Regions from separate parts of the Desulfobacter postgatei 2ac9 genome, predicted to be linked through region 1. Evidence: predicted binding sites of a transcription regulator. Region 1 holds the regulator's gene; the other holds the start of a gene.
What was found. Region 1 encodes sigma-54, which starts transcription at its own class of promoters, with help from an activator protein. Its sites were predicted from a motif close to TNTGGCACANTTTCTGCTNT; they were not measured.

Region 1 (11,428 bases):
TCAAATCATTTGACCACCTATTTGGATCTGGTCTGTATGCAGTAACTAAAACAGCAGGCGATGAAGAACCTTTAGGTATTCCCCATACTGCATGGATGGGATTACCTTGACGGTCTTTTTGTAAAACCAAAACACAAGATCCCTTAAAATAATCGGGATAATCTTCAACGACTATTCCGTTAGCGACACCTGATATAATATCATTCACAGAAATTGCATCTTCAGCAAGCTCATCATATCCATGGTCTGATATCATCACTTCTCTATGCTTGACCAAAGCCATAATCTGCTCAAGTGTCTTGCTTATTTCCATTATAACATAATTCCTTCAACAACACGAAGTTCACGAAGATATTAGCGCAATATACTTCGTGTTCTTCGTGAACTTCGTGGTTTTAATTTGAAAGCATCTTAACTTTATGACATTGAACCCCTTTTATAAACAATCCGACCGCCAACAATGGTCAAAACAGCCGCACCCGTAAGCCTGCGACCGGCAAAAGGCGTATTGCGTCCTTTGCTGACAAACAAATTTGGATCGACAATCCAGTCGGCATCCATATTAATCAGGGTGAGATCTGCCGGATTTCCCGGTACAATATCGTTGTTGATCCCCATGAGATCTGCCGGGGCTTTAGCCATTTTTTGCACCAGCTGCGCCAGGGTCAAATGGCCCTGGGCCACAAGCGCCAGGCTTAGCCCCAAGGAGGTTTCAAGACCCACAATACCGAATGCGGCAAGGTCGAATTCCACCTGTTTTTCATCCTCGGCATGGGGGGCATGGTCCGTGGCAATCATGTCAATGGTGCCGTCGGTCAGCCCCTCAATAATGGCTGCCCGGTCCTTTTCACTGCGCAATGGCGGATTCATCTTGAAATTGGTGTCATAGGCAGGCATATCCGCATCCGTGAGGGTGAAATAATGGGGAGCGGTTTCACAGGTGACCGGCAGCCCCTTTGCCTTGGCCGCACGGATGGCCTCAATGGACTGGGCCGTACTCATGTGGCAGAAATGCACCCTGGCGCCCGTCAGTTCAGCCAGGGCAATATCCCGCATCACCATGACGGATTCAGCAGCATTGGGAATCCCTTTTATCCCCATCACCGTGGCAGGCAGACCTTCGTTCATGGCTCCGCCATCGGCAAGCCGCTTGTCTTCAGCGTGAACAAGCACAGGCAATTCTAAGGATTTGCAGTATTCCAGGGTCCGCCTCATGAGCTGGGAATCGGTTACCGGCATACCGTCATCGGTCACGGCCCGGATCCCGGCTTTTTTCATATCCGCAATATCGTTGAGCTTTTCTCCTTCAAGATTTCTGGAAATGGCCCCCACCGGATATACCCTGGAGGCATTTGCCTTTTTGGCCTGGGAGAGGATAAAGGCGGTAACCTGGGCATTGTCGTTCACGGGTTTGGTATTGGGCATGGCACAGACCGCGGTGATCCCTCCGGCAGCGGCAGCCTTTAATCCCGTCTCTATGGTCTCTTTATATTCCTGGCCGGGCTCGCGCAAATGCACATGCACATCTATAAGCCCCGGCACGGCAATCAGGCCCTGGCCGTCAATCACTTTGACATCGCTGGCATCTTTGGCAACTTCCGGCAACTGTCCCGGTTCCGACACCGCCTCAAACAGGCCGTCTTTTATACTGATATCCCTTATACCTTCAATGTTGCCCGGATCAACGACCCGGACGCCTTTAATTTGAATCTGCATTTCTACTGCCTCCTGCCACCAGATAAAAAAGAGCCATGCGAAGGGCCACCCCATTGGTCACCTGGTCCAGAATGACGGATTGTTCCCCATCCGCCACCAGGGTTGAAATCTCAACGCCCCGGTTCAACGGCCCCGGGTGCATGATCAGAGCATCCTTTGCCGCCAGGGCCAATCGTGTCTGATTCAGCCCGTAAAGTGCCGCATATTCGCGCTCACTTGGAAAAAGCAGGCTGCCCCCCTGGCGCTCCTTTTGAATCCTGAGCATCATGACCACATCTGCATCTGCCACACACGCGTCCATATCCCTGGCCACGGTACATCCCATATGTTCAATGCCCACGGGAATCATGGTCCCTGGCGCACAGATGGTTACATGAGCCCCCATTCTGGATAAACCGACTATATTAGACCGGGCCACCCTGGAATGGGAAATATCGCCGACAATGGAAACCCTTAACCCCTCAAACCCGCCTTTTTCCTCCTGGATCGTCATCATGTCCAAAAGGGCCTGGGAGGGATGGGCATGGGTACCGTCTCCGGCGTTGATAACCGAGCATTGCACCCACTTCGCCACCTGGCTCGCCGCGCCCGAAGATGAATGGCGCATCACGATGATATCAGGCTTCATGGACTCAAGGGTCCTGACCGTATCCCTTAACGTTTCCCCCTTGACAATGCTGGAGGAGGACTTGGATATGGCCACCGTGTCTGCAGAAAGACGCTTGCCGGCCAACTCAAAAGAGATCTTGGTCCGGGTTGACGGCTCCTGGAAAAAAAGCACAATGGTTTTGCCGCGGAGGGTGGGCACTTTTTTAACGGCCCGCTGGGAGATCTCCTTCATCCCCCGGGCAGTGTCCAGGATATACGTGATCTCCTCACGGCTCAGGGAATCAATATCCAGAATATCTTTTTTTTCAAACCGCATATGTAGTATTCCTTAAAACAGCAACGTGCCGATCCGGTTAAAACGGACGCTGAAATGGGCCTTGTCCCAGGACCAGTAAATAATCATGGCTTCGCCCCGCACTTCACTTAAATCCACAAAACCCCAGAACCGCGAGTCATGGCTGTTGTCCCGGTTGTCTCCCATGACAAAAAGCTTGTTGGCAGGCACGATGATTTTTCTTAAGTTATCCCGGGTGGTAATCTGACCCGGCAGAATCCGAAAATCCTTGTACTGGGCCCAGGGCTGGTCAGTGACAACTTTATCATTGACATACAGCTTTTTATTCACAATTTCCAGGGTGTCGCCTGCAACGGCAACAACCCGCTTGATATAATCCTTGGACGGATCTTCCGGATATTTGAACACCACAATGTCATTGTGCTGGGGATTTTTCACCGGGATCAGGGTTTTTCCGTCGGTAAAAGGAATTTTCACCCCGTAAATAAATTTATTGACAAGAATCTGATCTCCGATCTGAAGCGTCTCAAGCATTGAACCCGAAGGGATCTTAAAGGCCTGGACAATAAAGGCACGGATAAACAGAGCAATCACAACGGCAATGAGAATCGCTTCAATATTCTCCCGCCAGGCGTTTTTCTTTTTTTTAGTCATTATTTTTTAATCTCTTATCAGCAGAACAGATGCTGGGGGACCCCGATATAAAATCTGGATTTCTGGATTTCGGTTTTCAGAATCTGGGCAATCTTTCTTGCCTTGACCATACTGGATAAAGGCACCGTGGGAACGGGTTCCCCCTTGATCATGATGGTGCCGCTTTTAAGCTCGGCATAACTGACCTGACCGTAAGACTTGGAGATGCCTTTGGGGTAATCATATCCGTAGTCGATGATTTGTGTAAAAATCTCTTCATCAGAAACTGACGTATATTTGAGGATCTCTTCATTTAAAATGGGAATGGGGATGCCAAGCCCCACAGACAGCGACACCCCATAGCCGCGGATGCTCTGCCCCACCAGCCACTCGGGAGACATCTGCTTAAGGTCCCCGATAACGGATAAGGTCCCGGCCCCGCTCAAGGGCACGCCGTTCAGGCCTCTGTCCACATCTTTTTTATGCTGGGTACCGGTCCAGGTCACGTATCCCTGGGCGCCGCCCAGGAAAATCCTTGTACCCAACCCGATGGTTTTCAAATAGGGATCGTTGAACAAAGGGCTCAAACAACCGGAAGTGGAATAGTTGGCATTGGCCATATTTGGTTTAAGGGTGCCCATGTATGTGTACTTTGTCTTGTCCGAGCGGTTGATGGCGCAATTATAGTTCTGATATGCATTTCTCGGGTTACACAGGATGGCATTGGGCAAATCCTTTAAGGTGACCGTTTTCTCAATTGCAAGATTGGGATAACAATCGGTACCGTAACTTTCCGCCTTCACGTGTACCTGTTTACCGGCCACAAGATCCTGAATGACATGCCCGCCCCCGTAATTGAACTCACCCGGGTGATATTTATTCAAGGGATCTTCTTCACAAACAGCCGTGGCCCCCAGATAGCAGTCCACCGCTGCAATGGCCGAATAGGCCGGTACATTGTTGAACCAGGTTTTGGTCGTGCGAATCACAGGCGAGGACTGGCCGATATTTATAAACGCCCCGGATGAACACATGGGCGCAAAGGTCCCGGTGGTCACCACATCCACTTTGCGGGCCGCTTCCACAACCCCTTCTTTTGCCGCGATATCAATAATCTCTTCCGCCGTCACCACCACAGCCTCTCCAGCCGCAATCTTGGCGTTTATCTCTTCGTAGGTCTTATTCACCTGACAGGTACTCATGATTTAAATTGTCCTGATTGTCTTTAAAGGTTATACGTTTACTGAATCTGCGCTTTAACAGACTCAATTTTTGAGGTGATGTTGTTTGTTATCCAGACCGGATCCCACCACTCCACGGGGTTGATAAACACATTGTGAAGCATCATGGAAAAATGCAGATGATCGCCTCCGGCAAGCCCGGTCAGGCCGGTTCGGCCAATGATATCATCCTTTTTGACCATATCGCCTTTGGCCACGCTCATCTGGCTTAAATGGGCATAAAGGCTGGCAAGACCAAGCCCGTGGTCAATGATAACGGTATTTCCGAAAATACCGACATTTTCCGCCATGATGATCCGTCCATTGTTGGTCGCCCCCACCGGCGCATTGGATGTAGAGGCCAGGTCAATACCCAGATGGGTAGAATGACTGACAACCTTTCCATTGTATTTGTATGTGCGTTTATCTGCGAACTGTGCCCGGTTTGCAGCCCCGGAAAGGCGGTTGAAACGATCTTGCCACATCAACTCGGTACGGGTATCCGAAGGCACTTTAAGTACGGTTTCCACATTCTGTCGGCGAAGGGTTTCGTTAATATATAAAAATTTTGCCAGCAAAGGATTCTGTTCGGTCAAAAATTGCGCTTCCAGGGGGCCTAAGTCAAAGTCCGGCATTTTGAATTCCAGAAAACCGTCTGAGATGTTCAGGGTGTCCGACCTGAAGGTCTTATCTTTAATGTAATGATAAAATCCGCGCTTGGTCTCATTTCCGGCAGGATCCCGGGCTTCTACCAAAATACGGGTATCAGGTCCCTGGGTGTGGGACAGAGCAAAGAGGGCTGTAATTACCATAGGGTCATTAAATACACCGGAATATCCGGGAAAAAAATTCTCCCCTACCCTGACGCCGCTTTGAACATTTTCTTCATCAAGTTTGTAAATCACAAGGCCGACCCCGCCCTTGGACACATTATGCTGGGAGGTTAAAACCTGGAATCGGGGCGGCACCGTATCAATGATCACCGGCCGCTCTTCGTAAAAGCGGTTGCCTTTGGTCCATTTACGCCAGGCATAATCCGTTACAACAATCCGGATAACGGCCTGGCCGTCGCTCATCCCGTATTTACCCGTCTCAACGGGAATCACAAAGGTATCTGACACGATTGCATTATCACTGAACAAAGAGAGAATGGAAGCGGGTGGATAAGATTTATCCAAAAGGACTTTTTCATTATCTTTTTGCACTATGGAAACAGTGACATGCCTCAAACCGGCCCCTTTATCCGTTGCGGTCATGTTTATTTCATAGGATTGTTTCAGATACCGGGAGGGCAAACTGATATCAGCTTGGGGGAGATCGCCCTCATATTTGCAAAACAGAACCCAGCCCACAGGCACGACAATTGCCAGAAATACAATCAGAAACAGTGTCCTTTTCATCAAACAACCTTATTTTTCAAGAAGTTAGACGACCACATTAAAAACGAATTTAGGATATCAGCAAACGCCTTTCTTATCAAGGAATTTTCCCCGGCACTGATCCACCTTGACATTTACCCGGACGAATAATAATTAGGGCTATCATCATTTGTTTTTTTTTGTTTGAAGGATAAGCTCTATGACAAACTTTTTTTTTGACCTGACCCATAACAATCCAGATCGTTTTTTTCTCATTGCCGGACCCTGTGTTATAGAGGATTTAGACACAAGCCTTGGCATTGCAAAATACCTGAAACAGGTCACAAGCGACTTAGGTATTCCTTATATTTTCAAAGCATCCTATGACAAAGCAAACCGCACTTCGGTTCAGTCATTCAGAGGTCCCGGCCCCGAACGCGGCCTTGAAATCCTAAAACAGATCAAAACAGAACTGAACATCCCTGTTCTTTCGGACATTCACTTGCCTGACCAGGCGGAAAAATCTGCACGAGTACTTGATATTATACAGATCCCTGCATTTTTATGCCGACAGACAGACCTGATTTTGGCCGCCTGCAGGACAGGTAAACCTGTAAATATTAAAAAAGGGCAGTTCCTTGCACCGGCCGATTGCCGGAATATCGTTGAGAAAGCCGAATCTACAGGGAACCGTGACATTGCGATCACGGAACGCGGTACTTGTTTCGGATATAACAACCTTGTGGTGGATTTCAGATCCATACAGATTCTACGGGAATTGGGCCTGCCCGTAATTTTTGATGCCACCCACAGTGTGCAGCTTCCCGGCGGCAGCGGCAATGCATCGGCAGGGGAAAGACAGTTTGTAGCACCCCTTGCAAGGGCCGCAGTGGTCTGCGGTGCCCACGGCCTGTTCATGGAAACCCACCCCGATCCGGACAAAGCCTTGTGCGACGGACCGAACTCCATCCCCTTAAGTCAAATGAAAAATCTTTTGACCCATCTGGTTAATATCAGAAAAGTTGCAGGACCGTCTCTATGACAACACCATTGGCAGATATCCGGCTGCTGCTTTTAGACGTGGACGGGGTCCTCACCGACGGCAGCATTACCTATACAGACACAGGTGAACAGATCAAAAGCTTTAATGTCAAAGACGGTCTAGGTATTCGCCTGCTCATGGAGGCAGGCGTTGAGGTGGGGATTGTCACGGCAAGGATCTCCGGGGCCCTGCGCCACCGGTGCGACAATCTGGGCATCACCCTGGTTGTTGACGGTACCAAGGACAAGGCCAAGGCATTGGAATCCATATCCGCAAACACTCAAATCAACACCGCACATATTGCATTCATGGGAGATGACCTGATAGACCTGCCCGCCATGACCCGGGCCGGATTTGCCTTTACAGTGGCCGACGCCCCTGCTGAAGTTAAAACCCGGGCAGATATGATTACGGATCTGCCCGGGGGAAAAGGTGCTGTCCGCCAGGCTTGTGAAGCCATTCTCAAAGCCAAAGGGCTTTGGGAAAAGTCCGTTTCAAGATTTTTGTCATGAAAAGCGTCGGCAAAAAGAACCTGATACTGCCCCTGGCTGTGCTTTTAGGCCTCATTCTTGTTGGCGTCGGTGCTTATTATTACATCAACCACCTGCTCACCACGCCTATCAAGCTTGAAAATATTGAGCTGGATGACAAGGCTGCACTTAAACTTAACGCCCTTGAGCAGATTTCCAAAAAAAACGGAATTACCGAATGGAAGCTCAAAGCATCCAGCGCCACCCTGCTCAAAGACCCGAAAAAAGCGGTCCTTGAAGATGTGGACATTATTTTTTACACAAAGCAAAATGTACAAGTTCACCTTACAGCAACCCGGGGAGAACTCGACACCAGTACCCATGACATGATCTTATCAGAGAATGTTACTATCCGGTATCAGCAATACACCCTGACAAGTGAAACATTGCATTATGCCAAAAAACCGCATATAATACGCTCTGATTCAAGGGTTACATTTGATGACGTAGACTCCGTGATAAAAGCTGACAGCATGGAGATCCGGCTAAACCAGGATCTGATCATCTTAGAAGGACACGTAGAAGGACAATTTAGTGAAAATAGTCAGAATACCAATAGCTTATAATATTTCTCTGGTTTTGTTGCTGGTGCTGTCGTCTCTTTTTGCACAGGTATCCTTTGCAGCCCAGCAGAACGCAACTGCTGAGAAAAAACAGCCGCCGACAGACCTGAAAATTACTTCGGATAAAATGGTCGCCGACAAAAACCAATCCATGGTGGAATTTATCGGAAACGTCAAAGCGATTCGGGCGGACAGTGTGCTTTTAGCAAATTCGATCAAAGTATTTTTTCATACTTCAAAAACCAAAAAGGAAGGCCAATCAAACGTCAAACGGATTCTTGCCACGGGGAATGTGGAATATACCGAAGGGGAGCGCAAAGCGTTCTCGGATCAGGCGGATTATGACACCGCAGATGAAATACTGGTGCTCACAGGGGAAAAAGCCCGTCTGCTTACGGGAAAAAGCTGGATCTCCGGCAAAAAAATAACCCTGTTTAAGGCCCAGGACCGGGTGGTTGTGGAAAGTACCGAAAAAAACAGGGTTGAAGCATTTTTTGATGCCGAAGATCAGGATGGTTCTTTATAAATGAGCCGACTGGTACTGGAAAAACTTGTAAAGACCTATGGCGGTAAAACCGTGGTGAATCAGGTCAGCCTGACCGTTGACCAGGGTCAGGTCACCGGGCTTCTAGGACCCAACGGTGCCGGAAAGACCACGACCTTTTATATGACCGTGGGCATGATCCGGCCGGACAAAGGCACGGTCCATCTTGACGGGGAGGATATAACCCGCTACCCCATGTATGTCAGGGCCAGAAAGGGCATTGGTTACCTGCCCCAGGAGACCTCTATATTTAAAAAACTGACTGTCAGGGAAAATATAACGGCCATTCTGGAGGTTATTGACAAAAAAGTCGCTGACATCAACCGGAAAGCCGAAACCCTGATGGAAGAACTTGGGATACTGGCCTTGGCCGGACAAAAGGCGACTTCCCTGTCCGGTGGAGAAAAGCGCCGTCTGGAAATTTCAAGGGTTCTTGCCACAGACCCCTTGTTCATCCTACTGGACGAACCCTTTGCCGGCATTGATCCTTTGGCTGTTATTGATATCCAGCAAATCATTTCCCAGCTTACCGACAAAGGCATCGGAATATTGATTTCCGATCACAATGTCAGGGAAACATTAGGCGTATGCAACACAGCTTATATTATGAGCCAGGGTATGGTTATGGAATCAGGCCCTCCCGAAAAAATTATTTCAAGCAAAGTAGCCAAACGCATTTACCTGGGAGACAATTTTAGACTTTAATCATGGAACTTGGATTACAACAAAGCCTTGCACTGACCCAGCAGCTGGTCATGACACCCCAGCTCCAACAGGCTATCAAACTGCTTCAGCTCTCCAGGCTTGAACTTGCCGAAATGATCCAGCAGGAAATGGAGCAAAATCCGGCGCTTGAAGAAATCTCCATTGATGAGGCCTCTGACAAAGCCATCACGGCCCAGGAAACCGAAACCCGGACAGCTGAAATAGAAGCCCCTGTCAAAGAAGTTACCATTGAAGAGCGGGTGCGCTCGGATACGGACTGGGAAAACTATATCAATGAATATAACTCCACCGGTAGAATCTACATGGAGTCTGAAAACAGTGAAGCGCCCAATTACGAATCATTTACATCCGAGAAACAAACCCTTGAAGCCCATTTAAAGTGGCAGTTGATGCTTTCGGATCTGCCGGACGAAGAGGAGCGACTGGGTCATGTCATCATCGGCAACCTGAACCGGGACGGATATTTATGCGCCGACGTGGAGGAGTTGGCCCAGAGTGCCGGGGCCGATATTGAAACCGTTGAAAAAGTGCTGGCTGTACTCCAGACCTTTGACCCCCCCGGCGTGTGTGCCAGAAACCTGTGCGAGACGCTTTTGATTCAAGTCCGGCAACTGGGCATTGAAAACGATATCATCACCCGGATTATTACGGATCATCTCAAAAATCTTGAAAACAGAAACAGTAAAAAAATTGCCAATGCCCTTAAAATTTCCGTTGAGGATGTGCGGGCTGCAGTAAAAATCATCCAGTTTCTTGAACCCAAGCCCGGCAGAAAATTTGCCACGGAGGAACCCGCCTACATCACCCCGGATATCTATGTTTACAAAGTCGGGGATGATTTTAAGATTGTGATGAACGATGACGGCCTTCCCAAATTAAAAATTTCAAGATTCTACAGGGAAGCCGTAGCCACCGGCAAAAAAATACCCAAGGAGACCAAGACCTATCTTAATGAAAAGATGCAGTCCGCCTCCTGGCTGATAAAATCCATTCATCAACGCCAGAAAACCATCTATCTGGTGATGGAAAGCATCATCAAGTTTCAAAGGGATTTTTTTGAAAAGGGCATTGCCTATCTGCGGCCTTTGATTTTAAAAGATATTGCCGAAGATATTGAAATGCATGAGTCTACGATCAGCCGGGTGACCACAAACAAATACGCGTACACCCCCCAGGGACTATTTGAGTTGAAATATTTTTTCAACAGCTCCATAGAACGGGGGGACGGACCTTCCATGGCATCGGCCAGCGTCAAGGAGAGAATAAGACAACTCATTGACAATGAAGATCCCAACGCACCCTTAAGTGACGATAAAATCGCCGCAATTCTGCAGGAATCAGATATTCAGATTGCCCGGCGAACCGTGGCAAAATACAGAAAGGTACTCAATATTCTGCCGTCCAACAAACGCAAACAATTATAGGGAGAGCTCATCTATGCAAGTCACCATCACGTTCAAACAGATAGAAGCATCCGATCCCCTGAAATCCTATGTAAATAAAAAGCTTAAACGGTTTGACAAGATGCTGGAGGGTCCGGCCGAGGCCAATGTTGTCTTAAGCGTTGAAAAAATAAGGCATATTGCCGAAATAACGTTAACCAGCGGCTCGCTGAACATCCATGCCAAGGAAGCGTCCGAAAGCATGTATGCCGCCATTGATATCCTGGCGGATAAAGTCAAAAGCCAGATCACAAAACACAAAGAAAAGATAAAGAAACACCTGTTGGGCAACAAGTCAAGCCTGACCGATACCCGTGAGTTCAGCATTGATGAGCCTTTGCCCGGGGACGTGGTTGATATTATTGAAGAACCCCTTGAAACAAAACCCATGGACATTGAGGATGCGGTGATTGAACTGGCGTCGGGCAAAAAATCTTTTTATGTATTCGTTAATGCCCGCACACAAGAGGTCAATGTGATTTATAAACACAATAACGGAAAACTGGGACTAATTGCCCCCCAAGGATAGGATGGCCGGAGCCAATGAAAATCAGTGACATTCTAAAGCTGGACGCTATTATCGCAGACCTGAAAGCCAAAAACAAACCAGAGGCCATAAAAGAACTGTCCCAGGCTGTTTCTCCGGTGGCCGGGGCCGAAGTCGAAGATATCACAGCGGTCCTGCTGGAACGGGAACATTTAGGCTCCACAGGCATCGGCGGCGGCATTGCCATTCCCCACGGCAAGTTG
Region 2 (11,428 bases), 550 kb from region 1:
CGCCATGAACTGATGAAGGTGGTTGCCGGATCGAATCTTCGGGTGAAAAACATTGCCGTTGTCCACGGTGAAGCTGAACAAAGCCAAGCCTTTGCTCGTCGCCTCAACGAAAAAGGATATAATGCCTTTATTCCCAAACCTGGCGACAGGTTTAAATTAAAGTAATGATTTTGGTTCCAGGAATTCTTTTTTTGAACCGATGGTTACAACAGTGTTCGGCACGGCAGAATAGTATCTCTTCTGTCGTGCCTGAAATTATCCCCGTTTTTTAAAGGCCAGGCGTTCGCTGATTTTTGCGGCTTTTTCCTTCTCCACAAAAGCCAGGATCTGGGAGGCGGACACCTCGCGCATTCTTAAGAATATTTCATAGGCAACAGAAAGTTCCATCTTATTGACAATTTCTGCAGCCGCTTTGGGTTTCATGCTGGCATACATTTTCACCAGACGATTCATTTTTGCCTCAAATGCGGCATCTTCTTCCCGTTCTTTTGCTGTTTTCTTCTTTTCAAGTCGTGCCATATCCTCTTCAATCTGCTTTTTCAAGGCCGTCAGAGAGGCCAGTTTTTCGTCAATCTGGGCTTCGTAGGTCTCCAGGTCCTTTTTTTCTTTGGCAAGTTTTTCACTGGCCTCAGCCACGGCTTTTTTTTTATCTTCAAGGCCCTGGAGAACGACCTTGGCAGGGTCTGGACACTCTGGACACTCCGGGCACTCCGGGCATGGTGAAGATACTTCTTCCTCTTTTTCACCGTCAGCCGGTGCCTTTTCCGGTTTATCTTCTGCCCAAACCGATGCGGGTTGCTCCTCATGTATATATGAAATACCAATAAAGGCTGCCGTTACCAAAAGCAGACTGACCAAAAGTCCGCTTATCCAGCGTTTAAATGCGTTCATTGTTCACCTTCCTGGCCGTTCTCAAAGATGTGATTTCATCCAGGTTCTTTTGCTCTTCCCGGAGCATTTTATGGGTATATTCCCGGGCCTGTTTTTCCCGTAAGCGCTCCAGGGCTTTTTTTTCAATGGTTCTCTGTTTAAGGGCCTCCCGCTTGTCGTCCAGAATCTTTTCAAGTTCGGTTTTTCTGGTGTGTTCAAGCATGATCATCTAATCAACCGCTGTAATAAATTGCCTGTACCGGTTGAATTGACCTGCACCCATCCCTTTTTCCACCAGGGCGTCAAGCTGGTCCGTTGCCGTTATTCTGTCATTTTGCAACTCCGCTATATGCTGTTCACAGGCCAGGAGATCGCCCACAGCCTGTGCCATTGACTGCTTGGCGACCTGCTCAAGATGCCGTTTATACTTTAAAAGGCTTTGCAGTCTGAACTGAAATTTTTTCATGGCTTAGGCCTGATTCTTTTTTGTTCCAGGCGGCGGGTCCTTTATTTCCAGCGCTTTTTTCAGACCGGCTACACTGGCCCGCATGTCCATCTTTTGGCCAATATTCTGGCGCAACAGCCGGTTAATGCCGGGCATCAGTTTCCTGGCCTGGTCCACATCGGGGTCGGAGCCGTCCACATAAGCACCGATGCTGATCATGTCCTCTGCGTTTCGATATGCCGCCATAATCTTGACGGCTTTGTCCCGCATCGCCATGTGGTCGGGTTTGCTGACATCCCGCATGACCCTGGAAACACTGGCCATGACGTCAATGGCCGGGTAGTGCCCACGATTGGCAAGATCCCTGGATAAGACAATATGTCCGTCCGTTATGGAACGGACCGTATCCCCGACCGGGTCGTTCATGTCATCGCCTTCCACCAGAACCGTATAAATTCCTGTTATTGAACCGCCGTTTTCAAGGACTCCGGGACGTTCAAGAAGAATGGGAATCTGAACAAAAAAAGAGGGCGTATATCCTCGGGTGGTCGGCGGCTCGCCGGCAGCCAGGCCCACATCCCTGGAGGACATGGCAAACCGGGTAATGGAATCGAGCATGAGCAGTACATCCTTTCCCTGATCCCTGAAGTACTCGGCTATGGTGGTGGCCAGATAGGCGCCCCGCATGCGGGTCAACGGCGGAGAATCCGATGTGGCTGCCACCAGGACAGCCCGTTTAAGCCCCTCTTCTCCCAGGGTCTCCTCCACAAAATCCTTGACTTCACGGCCCCGCTCCCCAATAAGCCCGATCACCACCACATCCGCACTGGTATGCTTGGTCATCATGCCCATGAGCACACTTTTTCCCACACCGGAGCCGGCCATGATGGCCACCCGCTGTCCCCGGCCCAGGGTTATCATGGAATTAATGGCCCCGATACCGACATCAAGGGGATCTTTGATCATTTTTCGTTGCAGAGGCCCCAGGGGCTTTCCATACAGATAATAGGAACTTGAGCCTGAAATAGGGCCCTTATTGTCAATGGGATTTCCCATTCCATCCAGTACGCGTCCGAGCATCTCATCGCCCACCGGCACCATGGGGGAAGAGCATACCGGCACAATCCGGCTTCCCATGCTGATTCCCCTGATATCACCAAAGGGCATGAGCAGCGCTTTTTCTTGCCGGAAACCCACCACTTCGGCCATCACGTCCAATCCATAGTCATTGATTATACGGCACACACCCCCCACGCCAAGGCCTAGGCTGTCCCCTTCGGCAATCAACCCGATCACCTGGGACACCCGGCCTTCGGGGGTTACGGTTCGAACCTTTTCCACAGCCCTGGCATAAACGGAAAAATCCACTTTTTTAAAAAAATCGCTCATCATACCCCCGCCTGGGCAATGGCCTCATAAACCGCCTTAAGTTTGGTTTCCGGATCCGTGGCAATGCTGGCTCCGGCACTTTCAATGCGACATCCCCCTTTGGGAATCATGGCGTCGGTATTCACCGTAATATGCGTCAAGGAGCGGACCGACTCAAAAAAGACCTCCTTGATCATTTCCACATATTCATAGTCTTCTTCGGCCACACTCAAGGTGATTTCCTCCGGGGAGGCAAGCTGGGACAACGCATCCAGGATTGTGTTTTTGATCACGGTATCGTCCGAGTCCAGTTTGGCCATCACCACTTTCCCCGCAATCTGGCAGACAAGTTCTACCAGCTGAATTTCGTATCGGGCCAGCATGTTTTCCAACATCTGGTCTGCGGTTTCCAATGCCTGCCGAAAAGGATCCAGGACCTGGGTCATTTCCTGGACAATCTCCTGTTTTCCGACATCTCGCCCCTCTTCCAGTCCCTTTTCAAAACCAGCGGCTTCGCCTTTGGTAAATCCGTCGGTCTCCCCCTGTTTAAATCCCTCTTTCCGGCCTTTTTCCAGCCCCTCTCCATAGCCTTTGGCATGACCATCTGCCAGCCCTTTTTCAAGTCCCTGGGCCATACCCTGTTCATAGCCTGCGGCAAAGCCCTGTTCTTCCGGCGTCGGTTCATCTTCGGGCTCATCAACGTTCTGGGTTTCCTCTAAGGGGGCGCACATCTCCTTTTTTACATCGGGTTTATTCGTAACCACATCCGCACCCTGGATCAAAGGTTCGAACAATTCTTCCTTAAGCTTTTTGGTCACTCTATAGACAGCCTCAAACCCACCTTCTTCCCTTTGAATTTCCAAAGGATCAAACAATAGTTTAAATCGATTAAAATCAGGTTCGGTATCTGGTTTCTTAAGAGAGACCTCGTCATCAAAACTGTCGAGGGCCCCCACATCAATGGGCTTGAATCCATGATCCTGTGACAAAAAATTCCCCTCGGTATGTTCTTCTTGATCAGACAAGGACATCATCCTTTCCTTTGCCCAGGGTTATGGTGCCGTCCGCCTCAAGCTCCTTAGCCGCCCTGACAACGGCCTGCTGGGCTTCTTCCACCTCTGTCAGGCGAACAGGACCCATGGCATCCAGGTCGTCCTTGAGCATTTCACCGGCTCGTTGGGACAGGTTGGCAAAGATCTTGGCCTTCATGTCTTCGGTGGCGGTTTTCAATGCGTAGGTGAGTTGCTGGCCTTCCACCTTCTTGAGAATCTCTCTCATGGCAGTATCATCCACGTTGGTCAGATCTTCAAATACAAACATGAGTTTGCGGATCTCATTGGCCATTTCCGCATCATCTTCTTCAACATATTCCATAACGGCATCTTCGGTGGATTTGTCCACACCATTGATGATATCCACCAGGACTTCTATACCGCCTGCCTTACCACCTGGGCCGACTGCACCGCTGAGCTCATATTTTAATGCCTTGTCCACGTCCCTGACAACGTCTTCGGAAATCTGGCCCAAACGGGCAATTCTCATGGCAATGTCGCCTTTAAGTTCATCCTGCAGATTCATTAAAATTTCCGAAGCAATTTCTGCAGGCATATGGGCCAGGATCATGGCTATGGTCTGGGGGTGTTCACCTTCAATATATGCAGATAAAGTACCCGTATTCACATTCCGGCTCCATATAAAGGGTCTGGCCTGTTTCTTTTTTTCCAGGTCTTCGAGAATGGCTTTAGCTTCCTTGTCCTTGAGTGTCGCGGTGACCACATTCTTGATAAAGGAGTCCCCTTCAACAATCATCTTGGGTTCGCCTTCATATTTGACATTGAAATCAGCACACACAACCTTGAGCATGTCAGGTGTAATCTGGTCGACCTTGGACATTTCAAAGGCAACCTCCCCGATCTCGTGTTCTTTCATTCTTGAAAACACCTGGGTTGTGTATTCTTCTCCCATGTACATGAGAAATATTGCCGCCTTTTGATAACCGTTCAGATTTTCCGGATCAATTGTTTTGGACATGGAATTACCCCTCCTCTTCTTCCGCTACTTCACTGAGCCATCCCTTGATTATATTCACGGTCTTGAACAGATCTTTTTCAGCATAATATCTGGCTTTGTCCTGGGCATTCATATTGGCTATATATGCGTTCCGTTCTGCTGCGGTCATTTTCTGGATGAACTCTTCCTTTTGTTCCTCGGTCATGGTTTCAAAGAAGTCACGCTGCTGATTCGCATTCATCTCAACAAAGGAAGGTTCCTTATCCTCTTTTTCAAGCAGGGTAAGTTCTTCCGGTGAGGGTAACGCTTCCTGTTCTACCTTAATTTTGATGTCGCGAACAGTTTTTATGATAGGCCGGATGATGAAAAGGAACAATACAAATACCAGCAGTAAATTGGCAATAAGACGTCCGTATTCCTTCTGGACCATGCGCCAGCCGGTCAATTTTTCTTGGGTGCCCTGCATATCATCGATGGAGGCAAAGGGGAAGCACTCCATGGAAACCTGGTCGTTGCGCTCCTCATTATACCCCATGGCCCTGCTGACAATACTTTGAAACTGCTGCATCTCCTCGGCAGACCTGGGCATATATACCCGTTTGGTGTCGCCGTTGTTATCCGTCTGGAAGTCATACTTACCGTCAATCACGGCTGCAACCGAAAGTCTTGTAAGTTCGGCCATGGGTTTCTGGGTTTCCCTGACCCGGCGGCTGATTTCATAATTGACAGTATCATCACTCTTATTGACCCGCTCCCGGTTTTTATCGCCTGCCTCATCTTCATCGGTGATGGGGTTGACCGAAGAAGGGATACCGACTTCCTCGTCAAGCTGGAGTATCTTTTCAGCTTTGTTTTTCCGGCTGCGTATGAATTCTCCGCCCCGTTCAAACGGGTCATAAACTTCTTCATTCATATTGTTTTTGGAAAAATCCATTTCCGAGGTCACCCGGACAATGGCTTTATCCGTACCTACGATGCGCTCAAGCATGGTCTGGATTCTGCGTGTCAGGTTCTCTTCAAACCGAACTTTATACTGATACTGGGCATCTGCAAGGCTTTCTGCATCAATGCGGGCCTGTTCTTCTTCGGATTTTCCCTCAAACAAAATCCGGCCGGCAGTATCCACAATGGTGACCAGTTTGGGGGTCATATCCTGGACGGAAGAGGCTACCAGATGTGCAATGGCCGCCACTTCTTCTTTCTGAAGATCAGCGACCAGTTCCAGCAGAATGGATGCCGAAGGCTGTTTGGTCTCCTCCACAAAAACCGACTCCTTTGGCATCACGATCATTACCTTGGCATCCTTAACAGCATCAAATGCGGCAATGGTGCGCGCCAGCTCCCCCTGAAGTGCCCGCTTCTTATTGATTTTCTGCACGAACTCGGTGGTGCCGAATTCGTTTTTATCAAAAATCTCGTATCCAACCCCGCTCCCTTTGGGAATCCCTTCCTTGGCCATGGTCAGCCGGACATCATACACCATCGCATCCGGCACCAGAATCGTGGTTCCGTCACCGGTCAGGCGGTAGGGCGTCTTGGAAGCTTTTAATGTCTCCACCACAGCGGCGGCATCTTCCTGGCTCAATCCTGAATACGCAGTTTTATAGGGCATTTTATTGGCCCATACAAACATGGTGATAAACCCTGCCACCACCACCAGGACAAGTCCGCCCAGGAGGATTTTACGGATCATGCTCATCTGTTTGAACATGGTAATGATTTTTTCAATTACTGGATTCATTTAAGCGGCTCCTGCTCTGCAAGGGATTATACCTGCATACGCATCACTTCGTTATAGGCACTCATGGCCTTGTTCCGGACCTGTGCCAATACTTTAAGGGAGGTGGAGGCTTTGCCTAACGCCATCATGCCTTCATGAATACCAAGCCTGCCTTCAATGACGGCTTCAACCGACTCATCTGCCACATGCTGATTATTATTAACTTCCTGGAGGGCTGATTCCAGCCGTTCCATAAATTCGGGGCTTTGCTTGGCTGCCCGGTTCGCCACGGGTTCCCTGTACAAGGAGAGTTTGCCGGGGAGTTGTGTTTTTATTTCATCCATTGCTTCACTCCTTTACCTAAAATTATCTACCTATCTCAAGGGCTTTGCTGATCATATTTTTTGTGGTGGAAAGCGCCGTGACACTGGCCTCATAACTGCGACGGGCCACCATCATGTCTGAGATCTCGGTTAAATGATCCACGTTAGGCATCTTCACATAGCCTGTATCCGGATCTGCATCGGGGTGAGCCGGGTTGTACACCAGATGAAAATCTTCCTGGGATCTGACAATTTGATCAACTCTTACACCTGTGCCGTTATCCGGCTTTTTCTCATCCTCAAGCTCAATGGCGGATAATTCAATCCCGCCGGACTGCTCTTTTCGAATTTTTTGCTGCACCACACTTTCAAAAGAGTCGATATCGTCGCCTTTGAAGACCACCATTTTTCTACGATAGGGTCCGCCGTCTTCGCTTCTGGTGGTATCGACGTTGGCCAGGTTTTCAGCAATGACATTGAGCTTCATACGATGGGCCGCAAGGGCCGTTCCGCTGATTTTTGATGCATTCATTAAATCCATGGATTATTTTCCTCCCTCATCAATGGCATAGTTGAGTATGGTCATTTTACGCAGCAGCATCTCGGCCGTGGACCTGAATTTTATATTGTTCTCCATCAGATTCATCATTTCCGTATCAATGTTTACCGAATCCAGGTGGTAGATATCCACATCCTCGCTGTTCATGCCCTTCATTTGCCCGTTTGCCCCTTCAATATTGCCGGGCAGATGTTTTTCATTGGTTTTTTCCAGGTAATCCGGTTCGGGTTCTGCCATGGCCCGTTTGAGTGCAGTTTGAAAATCTATATCGCTGGGCGTATACCCGATGGTATCCATGTTGGCGATATTGCCTGCGATCAGGTTATGGCGCCGGGTTGAGATGCCCATGCTTTTTGCGATCATCTCGTAGGTGTTCCCGAAAATTCTTGAATCGGCCATTTTAACCTCCGTTTTTTTAATTGACGCTCCGGGTCAACCACAGGTGGCATTGTCCCTGATATCCGGGTTAGATATCCGGGCAAGGGCGCCGGAATATCAATACTGCAAACGAAAAAGCAAATTTCATGCCTGAAATGATAAACAAGAAGAATAATCAGAGAGGCTCTTTGTATTCGTTTAGCTTATTGCGAAGGGTTCTGACACTGATCCCCAAAATTTTTGCCGCATGGGTCCGGTTCCCCTCGGTTTGATCCAGTGTTCTGAAAATCATTTTTTGTTCCATCTCTTTAAGGGAGCCTGCGGAAAAGTCTTCATCAGTAAAGGATTCTGCGTCTGTATCTTCAAAAAGAGCTGTTTGTGCGTCATTATCCATGAGCAGATCAGAAGCGGTGATCATATCGGTTTCTGCAAGAAGGACAGCACGATGAATAACATTTTCAAGTTCCCGGACATTGCCGGGAAAGGAGTGGTTATGGAGCACGGAAAGCGCATGCTCCGTCAATCCTTTGACATATCTTGCGTCAATCCTGCAGTATTTTTTTATGAAAAAATCGCATAAGGGCAGAATATCCCGCCTGCGTTCCCGTAAGGGAGGGATAATCAGCGGAATGGTATTGAGGCGGTAATAGAGATCTTCTCTGAACTCCTGATTTTCAACGGCCGCCTTGGCATCCCGGTTGGTGGTGGCGACCACCCGGACATTCACATCCACGGGCTGGGTTCCTCCCACCCGGTCCACCACCTTTTCCTGGAGTACCCGTAGCAGTTTGGATTGAAGGTGGAACTGCATCTCCGTAATTTCGTCCAGAAACAGGGTCCCCTTATCAGCCAGTTCAAATTTACCGGCTTTCCTTGCCAATGCGCCGGTAAAAGCCCCTTTTTCATGGCCGAACAATTCGCTTTCCAAAAGGTTTTCCGGCAGGGCTGCGCAGTTGACGGCAATAAAAGGCTGATGCCGGCGGGCGCTTTTCTCATGCAGAAATTTTGCAAGCAGCTCCTTGCCGGTGCCGCTTTCCCCCTGGATGAGCACCGATGCCGACGAATCCGCCACCCGGGCGGCAAGTTTAAGCAGATTCTCCATTCTATGGTCTTTAGTAATGATTTGAACCGCTTTATGCTGAACGGTTTTTTCCTTTTCAGCAGGCAAGGGCGAAATGGCTGCGGCTAAAGATTTTTTAACGCTGAGTTCAAGCTGTCTTAGGTCAACCGGCTTGATCAGATAATCCATGGCACCGTGCTGTATCAGGCTGACGGCATAATCCACCACAGGATCCGGGGTCAGGATAATGGTTTTTGGCACACCTATATCTGAATCAGCCGCCTGTTTAAGGAAATCCAGAGCTGAGAATCCCGGCGTACCATCGTCGGCCACAACCACCGCAGGTTTTTGAGAAAGCAGGTAGGTGAGCGCATCCGAGCCTTCCGGAACGGCATCAACCAGAAAACCCATCCCCTCGAACAAGTCGGTATATGTCATTCGCTCTTTGGGGTTTTCAATTATGAGAAATAATCGCTGTCCAGGCACGTTGCCAAAGCATCCTTATGAATTTATCATTTTTTCCACCAGCTCGATAGTACTCAGGCGTTGCCGGGCAAGCCGGGCCCAGACCGAGTCGTAAGACTGTGCTACCTGCTCAAAGGTTTTTTTCGCCTTGTCCAGCACATTGCCTTTCTGGTAAGCGTCCCCGAGCAAAAAACCGATATTGGCCTTGGCCTGGTCTCCTTCGGAAAAATCAAAGGCTTTGGCAAAGGCATTGGCTGCCTGGCCATAGGCTTTCATTTCCAGGTAAGTTGAACCCAACGTTTTATAAGCACCTGCCAGTATCTCGTAATTTTCGCCGGGAGATGCGGCGAACGCCTTCACCGCACGGGCCTGAAGTTCGGATGCCGTCTTCAAGTCTGACTTTTTCTGGTAAACACCGGCGCGAAGCATGAGTATCCGTCCTTTATCCAGCGTATTCTCCTCCGCCTGATACGCAGAGACAAAAGCATCATCCGCCTTTGAAGCGTTTCCTTTTTCCAGATAAATCTGCCCGACCCTGGTCAGCGCCTCTACCCTGTTTTTATGCGTTGGAAATCTTTTTGCAAAGGTGTTTAATAGGTTTAAAGCATCCTCGTCCCTGCCGGACTCATCCATGGCCTTGCCCAGTCCAAACAGCAATAAAGCCGGCCGCTCTTCCCTTTTATAAAGTTTATATGCAGAAATCAACTGATTAAACGCCTCTTCATACAGATTGGCCTGTAAATATGCACTGCCCACATAAAAGGGAATCAGTTGCCCCCCCATTTTTTTTATCTTCAAGTGTTCTTTTTCATACCGCATCAATACAGAGGTATATCCATCGGCTTTCAACTGTTCTTTGAACAAAGCCTCATAGGCTTTTTGCATTAATTTAACCGCCTCGTAGCGCAACCCCTTGGGATGTGTGGACAACAGGTCCTCGATTTCCTGGATGCACTTATCATACTCACCATTCTTCTGATAAATTTCAGCCAGGCGCATCATGGCGATCCGGGCATAGGTATTTTCAGGGAATTGAGTCTTGATCATTTCGTAAATATCAATCTTTTCAGCATCCGTTTTTAAATACCTGGCAAGCCCGATGGAGGCATTGATATATCCTGGGGAGTCCGGATATGTTTTTCGAACCAGTTCATACAGCTTGATCGCCTTTTCTTCCTGATTCTCCATCCCGTAGGCATCCCCGGCCTTGCTTAAAGCCATATCAGGGGCTTTAATATCGGGAAAAAGATTCAACAGCCGGATATAATTCTCCCGAGCGCCTTTACTTAAGCCCAATTCAAAATTGGCATCCGCCGTGTATTTGAGCAGATCAGCAGATTCATAAACCTTTTTTACATCATTTTTTATAACATAATTAAAAACACTCAACGCGTCATAATACCGAAGGTTTTCAAACAGTGCCTTACCATAACCTATCCCTGCATCCGATATATATCCGTTGCTTATTTTTGACTCAAATACCTTTTTATACAGATTCAACGCTTTGTCGATATACCCTTTGTCATTATAAATTTCGGCCAGATGATACTCCACCTCAGGCATGCCGGAATAGTCCGGAAAGTCCTTGCTGATGATATCAAAATATCCTTCGGCGGTAGCGTTGTTGTGCAAACGGGTATGAATCAGGCCCATGGCCGCATAGGCAAAGGGAAGATAGCTTGATTTGGGGTAGGCGACCATGGCGTCCTGGAACATGCGTTCTGCATTTAAAAGCCCTTTATGGTCATCATTGTCAACATCCATAAAATTGACATAAGCCTTTAAATAGTAGACCTGCTCCATGCAAAGGGGATTTTCTTCAAACAAATACTGTTCCAGGATGGCACCGGCTTCTTTGTACAACTGTTTTTTAACCAGAAGCATCGCATTTTCGACCGCCTTGGTCTGGCAGCCCTGCAACGGGTCCTCGCCCCGGTACATATCACTGATATCTCCTTTAAAACGACTGGCCTGACGCTCTGGGGGTATATAAAGCGGTGGCTCCTTGATTCTTTCATCCGCTTTAGCCGGGCGGGTATCCTTTTTTTTGACGCTATATTCCGTTGCCGGAGTTGACGCCTGTTTTCCCGGTTTGGAAACACCCTGGGTTAAGGGTTTCTGGATAGTCGCCGCCTGCGGAACAGGGGGGGCTTTGTGACGGGGCGCCACGGCTTTATTTAAAACCACGGTCAATCGGTTATTGGCGGTATCGAAAGAGGATTTAATCTTT

Region 2: the regulator sigma-54 is predicted to act here: its motif matches at 7,808-7,827, upstream of flgB (flagellar basal body rod protein FlgB).

The regions. Positions count from the first base shown of each region.
Region 1 is NZ_CM001488.1:1,209,064-1,220,491, reverse strand. Features, by position in the region: gene DESPODRAFT_RS05560 (DUF4258 domain-containing protein) at 1-313, opposite strand, end outside; gene DESPODRAFT_RS05555 (dihydroorotase) at 418-1,716, opposite strand; gene DESPODRAFT_RS05550 (aspartate carbamoyltransferase catalytic subunit) at 1,700-2,641, opposite strand; gene lepB (signal peptidase I) at 2,654-3,274, opposite strand; gene DESPODRAFT_RS05540 (homocysteine biosynthesis protein) at 3,292-4,455, opposite strand; gene DESPODRAFT_RS05535 (M23 family metallopeptidase) at 4,494-5,873, opposite strand; gene kdsA (3-deoxy-8-phosphooctulonate synthase) at 6,052-6,873, shown strand; gene DESPODRAFT_RS05525 (KdsC family phosphatase) at 6,870-7,385, shown strand; gene lptC (LPS export ABC transporter periplasmic protein LptC) at 7,382-7,969, shown strand; gene DESPODRAFT_RS05515 (LptA/OstA family protein) at 7,938-8,492, shown strand; gene lptB (LPS export ABC transporter ATP-binding protein) at 8,493-9,215, shown strand; gene rpoN (RNA polymerase factor sigma-54) at 9,218-10,660, shown strand; gene hpf (ribosome hibernation-promoting factor, HPF/YfiA family) at 10,674-11,207, shown strand; gene DESPODRAFT_RS05495 (PTS sugar transporter subunit IIA) at 11,222-11,428, shown strand, end outside.
Region 2 is NZ_CM001488.1:661,483-672,910, forward strand. Features, by position in the region: gene DESPODRAFT_RS03070 (MBL fold metallo-hydrolase RNA specificity domain-containing protein) at 1-165, shown strand, start outside; gene DESPODRAFT_RS03075 (MotE family protein) at 256-891, opposite strand; partial or broken gene fliJ (flagellar export protein FliJ) at 878-1,336, opposite strand; gene DESPODRAFT_RS03090 (FliI/YscN family ATPase) at 1,340-2,707, opposite strand; gene DESPODRAFT_RS03095 (FliH/SctL family protein) at 2,704-3,714, opposite strand; gene fliG (flagellar motor switch protein FliG) at 3,701-4,714, opposite strand; gene fliF (flagellar basal-body MS-ring/collar protein FliF) at 4,719-6,434, opposite strand; gene fliE (flagellar hook-basal body complex protein FliE) at 6,461-6,757, opposite strand; gene flgC (flagellar basal body rod protein FlgC) at 6,780-7,277, opposite strand; gene flgB (flagellar basal body rod protein FlgB) at 7,281-7,694, opposite strand; gene DESPODRAFT_RS03125 (sigma-54-dependent transcriptional regulator) at 7,849-9,219, opposite strand; gene DESPODRAFT_RS03130 (tetratricopeptide repeat protein) at 9,235-11,428, opposite strand, start outside.